Linked DNA regions of Chlorogloeopsis sp. ULAP01. The protein of the gene in region 1 binds, or shares a complex with, the protein of each later gene. Links are inferred from orthologs where the notes say so. Each region holds a gene or a part of one and is shown on either strand. Other genes may lie near its edges. The genes, in order: mnmE and mnmG.

What was found.
Region 2: the proteins of mnmE (region 1) and mnmG are in contact, whole or in part, in a solved structure (PDB 9HIP), measured with the Escherichia coli proteins. The link is inferred for Chlorogloeopsis sp. ULAP01 from one-to-one orthologs.

The regions. Positions count from the first base shown.
Region 1 is NZ_JAUDRH010000001.1:143,439-146,723, reverse strand. The notes cover bases 245-3,197. They hold mnmE (tRNA uridine-5-carboxymethylaminomethyl(34) synthesis GTPase MnmE), read left to right. Parts: upstream 245-1,006; coding sequence 1,007-2,389; downstream 2,390-3,197. Other genes in these bases: QUB80_RS00720 (BlaI/MecI/CopY family transcriptional regulator), read left to right, coding at 3,118-3,197; QUB80_RS00725 (hypothetical protein), read right to left, coding at 2,749-2,919; QUB80_RS00735 (hypothetical protein), read right to left, coding at 622-831; QUB80_RS00740 (DUF4126 domain-containing protein), read right to left, coding at 245-405. Also shown: more of QUB80_RS00740, read right to left, coding at 1-244; more of QUB80_RS00720, read left to right, coding at 3,198-3,285. UniProt on the Escherichia coli protein: Exhibits a very high intrinsic GTPase hydrolysis rate. Involved in the addition of a carboxymethylaminomethyl (cmnm) group at the wobble position (U34) of certain tRNAs, forming tRNA-cmnm(5)s(2)U34.
Region 2 is NZ_JAUDRH010000006.1:73,401-76,650, forward strand. What follows is about bases 1-2,918. They hold mnmG (tRNA uridine-5-carboxymethylaminomethyl(34) synthesis enzyme MnmG), read left to right. Parts: upstream 1-449; coding sequence 450-2,387; downstream 2,388-2,918. Other genes in these bases: QUB80_RS13120 (D-alanyl-D-alanine carboxypeptidase family protein), read right to left, coding at 1-94; QUB80_RS13130 (hypothetical protein), read left to right, coding at 2,610-2,918. In the rest of the region: more of QUB80_RS13130, read left to right, coding at 2,919-3,250. UniProt on the Escherichia coli protein: NAD-binding protein involved in the addition of a carboxymethylaminomethyl (cmnm) group at the wobble position (U34) of certain tRNAs, forming tRNA-cmnm(5)s(2)U34.

The DNA.
Region 1 (3,285 bases):
ATTCATCAATCCCTTAGTTAACCCCGCAGTTCCACCACCTATAACTAAAGCTAACGTCCATTGCACTATTGGACTCATTTCCGGGGCAAAGGATGCCGCGACAATCGTTCCAGCGATAAATGCCGCAGGTGTGGCAACAGTATCCAGCAGATGATCCAGCCAGGGAATATAATAGCCGATAATTTCAAGCAAACAAGCAACTGCAAATACAGCTAAGGCTTGAGGCGTTTCTACCCAATCCAAATCAGTTGGCAAATTTATATGTCCCAAAACCGATGCCATACTTAATGCCAGCAGTGGTACAAATACTCGAAAGCCAGCCGCCGCACTCAAGCTAATTCCCAGCAGAAGTTCAATCAATGTATCGAGATTGAATAAAGTATTTAGCTCAATGGTGGTACTCATTATTATCCTCGTGCCGATCAAGTTGAACGATCAATTTGCTTTTGAGTACTGCTGCACTCCAACCTCAGAATGCCTACCCAACAGCAATTCCGAGTTAACGGTAACAAATTGTCCTTAAATCTTCATCAGCCTTTAGATTTTTATGAGGGGCTTGGAAACGTTTGCCCCTACAAAAGTTATGAGTGATAGGAGAATGAGCTTAAGCTTTTGAAAACTTTAGTTATCGTCAGGGAAAACCCATTTTGGTGGTTCCATCAACTTTCTCATTCTGGCTTCTTCAGCCATCTCTAGCATCTTGTCTAAAGAAGTTTCTTCAATAAACTTGGCTGCGGCTTCTCTAAATTCAATATTGGGACATTTATCACCCAAAACGCAGCCGTTAACACAGGCTTCTTTACAATTGATGTTGAGATTACTGTCTTCCATGCAAACCTCCTTGTGTGATTCTCCTTCGGACACCAGCAGACAGCAATTACGGCTGCTAAGTACAAATACTTTTCCTAGATAAATGTTATCGTCTCTTTGATTCTATTCATTAATCAAAAAGCTATATTGCTAACCTGGCCAGTAGACATAATTTGATATTTAAAAGAAAGCGCTCATGTCAGAAATCTTTGCTACCACTGGAACTATCGCTGCGATCGCCACTGCCATTGTTCCCCAGCAGGGTAGTGTGGGGATTGTCCGCGTATCCGGCTCGGAAGCAATGCCGATTGCCAAAACTCTTTTCCATGCTCCTGGGCGTCAAGTCTGGGAAAGCCATCGCATTCTTTATGGTTATATTCGTCATCCCCAGACACAACAATTGGTGGATGAAGCACTGCTGTTAATTATGAAAGCACCCCGTTCCTATACCCGTGAAGATGTTGTGGAGTTCCATTGCCATGGTGGAATTATGGCAGTGCAGCAGGTGTTGCACCTATGCTTAGAAAACGGCGCCAGATTAGCTCAACCAGGAGAATTTACTTTACGGGCATTTTTAAATGGCAGATTAGATTTAACGCAAGCAGAAAGTATTGCCGATTTGGTGGGAGCGCGATCGCCCCAAGCGCAAACGTCTGCTTTGGCTGGTTTGCAAGGTAAATTAGCTCATCCAATTCGACAGTTACGCGCTCAATGTTTGGATATCTTGGCAGAAATTGAAGCGCGGATCGATTTTGAGGAAGACTTACCTCCGTTGGATGATAAAAGTATTATCTCAGAAATTGAGAGAATTACCGCAGAAATTACTAAACTACTTGCAACCGCCGATCAAGGCGAACTGCTCCGCACTGGATTAAAAGTGGCAATTGTTGGGCGTCCAAATGTCGGAAAATCAAGTTTGTTGAATGCGTGGAGTAAAAGCGATCGCGCTATTGTTACCGATTTACCTGGTACAACCCGTGATGTCGTTGAATCACAGTTAGTAGTGGGTGGAATACCCGTGCAAGTACTAGATACCGCAGGCATTCGGGAAACAGAAGACCAAGTAGAAAAAATTGGTGTTGAACGTTCCCGCCGTGCTGCGAGTGCAGCCGATTTGGTACTTTTGACTATTGATGCTTCTGTAGGCTGGACGGCAGGTGATCAAGAAATTTACGAACAAGTAAAACACCGTCCGTTAATTTTAGTTATCAACAAAATCGACCTTGCATTAGTAGAAATAGTCCATTATCCAAATGAGATTAATCAATTTGTCAGAACATCTGCCGCACAAAATCAAGGAATTGATGCTTTAGAAACAGCAATTTTAGAAATAGTTCAAATCGGAAAAGTACAAGCTGCTGATATGGATTTAGCAATTAACCAAAGACAAGCAGCTGCATTGGTAAAAGCGAAAACATCTTTAGAACAGGTGCAAGCAACTATTGTCCAGGAACTACCTCTTGATTTTTGGACAATTGACTTACGCGGTGTGGTTCATGCTCTCGGAGAAATTACGGGAGAAGAAGTAACAGAATCGGTTCTTGATAGGATTTTTAGTAGGTTTTGTATTGGTAAGTGATGTGAGTATACAAAGTCTTTCTCACTGAAATCTAATCACAACTTTTGTAGATTTAACCCCTACTTAGTAAGAAATAGCTTATTGTACTCTGTTGATTGAGTAAAGCAGATAGCCAAATACAAATATCAATAATCCTCTTTTATCGCTTTCGGGAGATAATAATCTGGAATGCCTACAGCATAAGACTTTTACCAAAAACATTGATTTCAAGCATTCTGGAACGAAAATAAACCTCAAATGCCCCTTGTATCTACAGTTGAAAATTTGGCTCTTATTTTTATTTTCCCAGAGTAACAAAAGAGGAATAATCAAGCTTTTAAAATTCGGGATGACAAATACTAACACCAATAAAAAAAAGATTAGGGGCAGATGGATTTACCTAACCCAGATACAGAAGGTAATTTCCAATCCAAAATCGAAAACTTGTACTGAGCTTGCCGAAGTATCCAAAATCCAAAATAGTATAACTCATCTGGGGACTCTAACCAGGTTGATGCCACCAAGCATAGTAGTGTGATGGCAAGTGGCATGATAATTAATAATGCGATCGCTTACAAAACAGGTAAATCAACGATAATCTGAAAAAAGAACAGATTGAAGAAGTTGTGTTTGCTCTCTTCATCGGGTAAAAATATCAAATCTATCAGAAATTAAGTTATTTGCAGCGAAAGATCATCAGTATAACCTGTTCCTACCAACTACCAAATATCAACAACTAACAGTAGACAATGGCACCTTTACCTGACTACCGCCCCAAACAAATGTCTTTAGGCCCTTTGGAAGCAGAAATTTTGAACCTGATTTGGGAGCTTGGTTCGGCTACAGTTAAGGATGTACATGATCGCATTCTGGCAGATCCCAACCGAGAATTAGCTTATACCTCAGTGACTACAGTG
Region 2 (3,250 bases), on another replicon or contig:
AAAGTTGACGAGAATTACCGGTACTCGCCACTAAAGTAAAAGCGATCAAAGCTATGAGAGTATAAAAAACAGTTTTTTTCAAAATAAGTTTCACAACTACCTACAATCATAAATTTATTTTAATTTCAACACTTATTAAATAGGAGCCATTAGCGGTAGGGTGTGTTCCGGCTATGTCAAGGATTTGAGAGTTTAAGAGAATGAGAACCAGCCCTAACGCACCGCATGATTATGGTGCATTACGCGTTGCTTTAACACACCCTACAACTTACCCTCGTTACCAAGTTGAAATTCGGTAACGAGAACTAGAGTATCTGACTCCTCAATTGAAGCTTTAATATCTATTAATAATTTAGTACTTATATCATTTTTAACATACACAAAGAAAATAAGGAAACCATTGGATCGGTTAAAATTGACAGTATATAAAAGCTCGACGTTCCCTAGTTATGACCATGCACAATTCCGTTGAATTCCAAGACGCCTTTGATATCATCGTTGTTGGTGCAGGTCACTCTGGTTGTGAAGCAGCACTGGCTAGCGCCCGTCTTGGTTGTCGTACCTTGCTATTGACACTCAACTTAGATAAAATTGCATGGCAACCTTGTAACCCAGCAGTAGGTGGCCCCGCTAAGTCTCAATTAACCCATGAGGTAGATGCTTTGGGTGGGGAAATAGGTAAAATGGCAGATCGCACCTATCTGCAAAAGCGAATTCTCAACTCTTCAAGAGGCCCTGCGGTTTGGGCATTACGCGCCCAGACTGATAAGCGGGAATACGCAGCAGTAATGAAGAATATCATTGAGAATCAAGAAAATTTGCTGGTTCGTGAAGGCATGGTTACAGATTTAGTCTTGGGTGCTAACGATGAAGTCGTTGGTGTTCAGAGTTACTTTGGTGTGGCGTTCCAGTGCAAAGCTGTTATTCTGACAACTGGCACATTTTTAGGAGGACGGATTTGGGTTGGTAACAAATCGATGTCTGCGGGACGTGCTGGGGAATTTGCTGCTGAGGGTTTAACCCAAACTCTCAATCGTTTGGGCTTTGAAACAGGGCGGCTAAAAACTGGAACTCCGGCACGAGTAGACAAGCGCTCTGTAGACTATAGCAAAATGGAACTTCAGCCAGGAGATACAGAAGTTCGGTGGTTTAGCTTTGACCCCCAAGTGTGGGTAGAGCGAGAACAAATGCCCTGCCATATGACGCGCACTACAGCCGAAACCCATCGCCTGATTCGGGAAAACCTACACCTATCTCCCGTGTATGGTGGTTGGGTGGAAGCCAAAGGCCCCCGTTATTGCCCTAGTATTGAAGATAAGATTGTGCGCTTTGCCGATAAAGAAAGCCACCAAATTTTTATTGAACCAGAAGGCAGAGATATACCGGAGCTTTACATTCAAGGGTTTTCTACAGGATTGCCAGAAAACTTACAACTACAAATGTTGCGGACTCTACCTGGTTTAGAAAATTGTGTGATGTTGCGTCCGGCATACGCAGTTGAGTATGATTATTTGCCTGCAACTCAGTGTTATCCCACACTGATGACTAAGAAAATAGAAGGGCTTTTCTGTGCCGGGCAAATTAACGGTACAACTGGTTACGAAGAAGCCGCCGCTCAAGGCATTGTGGCGGGAGTCAACGCCGTGCAGTTTGTGCGCGGACAATCTCCGATCGTGTTTGCGCGGGAGGAAAGTTATATCGGCACGCTGGTGGACGATTTATGTACGAAAGATTTGCGGGAGCCTTACCGAATGCTCACAAGCCGCTCGGAATATCGTTTACTTCTGCGTTCTGATAATGCCGATCAGCGCCTCACACCCTTAGGACGGGAAATTGGCTTAATAGACGATCGCCGTTGGCAGTTGTTTATCCGCAAGCAGGCGAATATCGCAGCCGAAAAAGAACGGCTACATGGAACACGGATCAAAGAACATGATCAAATTGGTAAAGCGATCGTTCAAGCCACAGGACAAGCCATTAAAGGCTCGATTACCCTTGCCGACTTACTACGGCGTCCGGGATTCCATTACATTAACCTAGAAACGCACGGATTAGGAAATGCCGATCTCGAACGTGCTGAAAAAGAAGGTGCAGAAATCGACATTAAGTATTCTGGCTATCTTGCCAGACAGCAAAACCAAATTGAACAAATTGCTCGTCAGGCAAACCGTCTCTTACCTGCGGATTTAGATTATGCATCAATTGATACTTTGTCTAAAGAAGCGAGGGAAAAACTCACCAAGGTAAAACCGCTTACCATCGGTCAAGCAGCACGTATCGGTGGTGTTAATCCAGCCGACGTCAATGCTCTGCTGATTTATTTAGAATTGCGTAAAACCAAGTCAGATAATGAGTTTCCAGCCTTAGCTATCAAACAATCTTTATAAAGCAAGAGTATAGTAGTAAGGAGTATCTGGAACATCCAGGTATGATTGATGACATAAGTACATACTTAGACATTATCAAAGCTGACCAGATACTTAGTCAAAATTTAAATACTGATAAATCATCAACTCGTCTCGCTGGGATGGGTTTATAGATTTTTGTATTCAAAATCTGCATAAACAGGGGTAATAAATCTCCCCAAAAAGCTAAAACTGGAAATCGCTATGTCTTCAGAAATCAGCACTAACTTGATTATTCCAGAACCAGCTGAGGAATTAATCGCCAGCGAACCTTGGTCGATGGAAACCTATGCTGATGGATTAATTGACGATCTCTTTGCTGAGATAGATACTATTCTAGATGGTAGCAAGAAATTACCTTTACAAAAAGGAAATCCATCTAAGAAGCTTCCTCCATATACTCATGCACAAACAGTGAGTATGCCGCAAATTGCCTTACCAGAATCATCTACCCAAACGGCACAAACAGCTCCCCAATCTCAAAACAATCAATTAAGTACGTTTGTGGTAAATACTTCTCGTGCCGGTAAATTAGTCAGGCAACAACCGCAACAATCACACTACCGGAGTAGATTGCTACAACTGTTAGCAACCTTTGGATTGGCGATCGCTGGCATTGTCTGGATATCAAACTCCAATCTACTTAGCCGTCTAGAATCAAAGTCCTTCCGACAAGCTTTAGAGATATCTCAGCCGCCATTGCAGCCACCGATATATACAAAAGAAGATGTTGCAGCAGATTTTGCTAATTACATATTAGAAGCACTAGCTGCAATAGATAGGCAAGATGGAAGCAACTATCTTTCATCTGCCAATACACTCATCTCAAGAATGACAAGTAATCG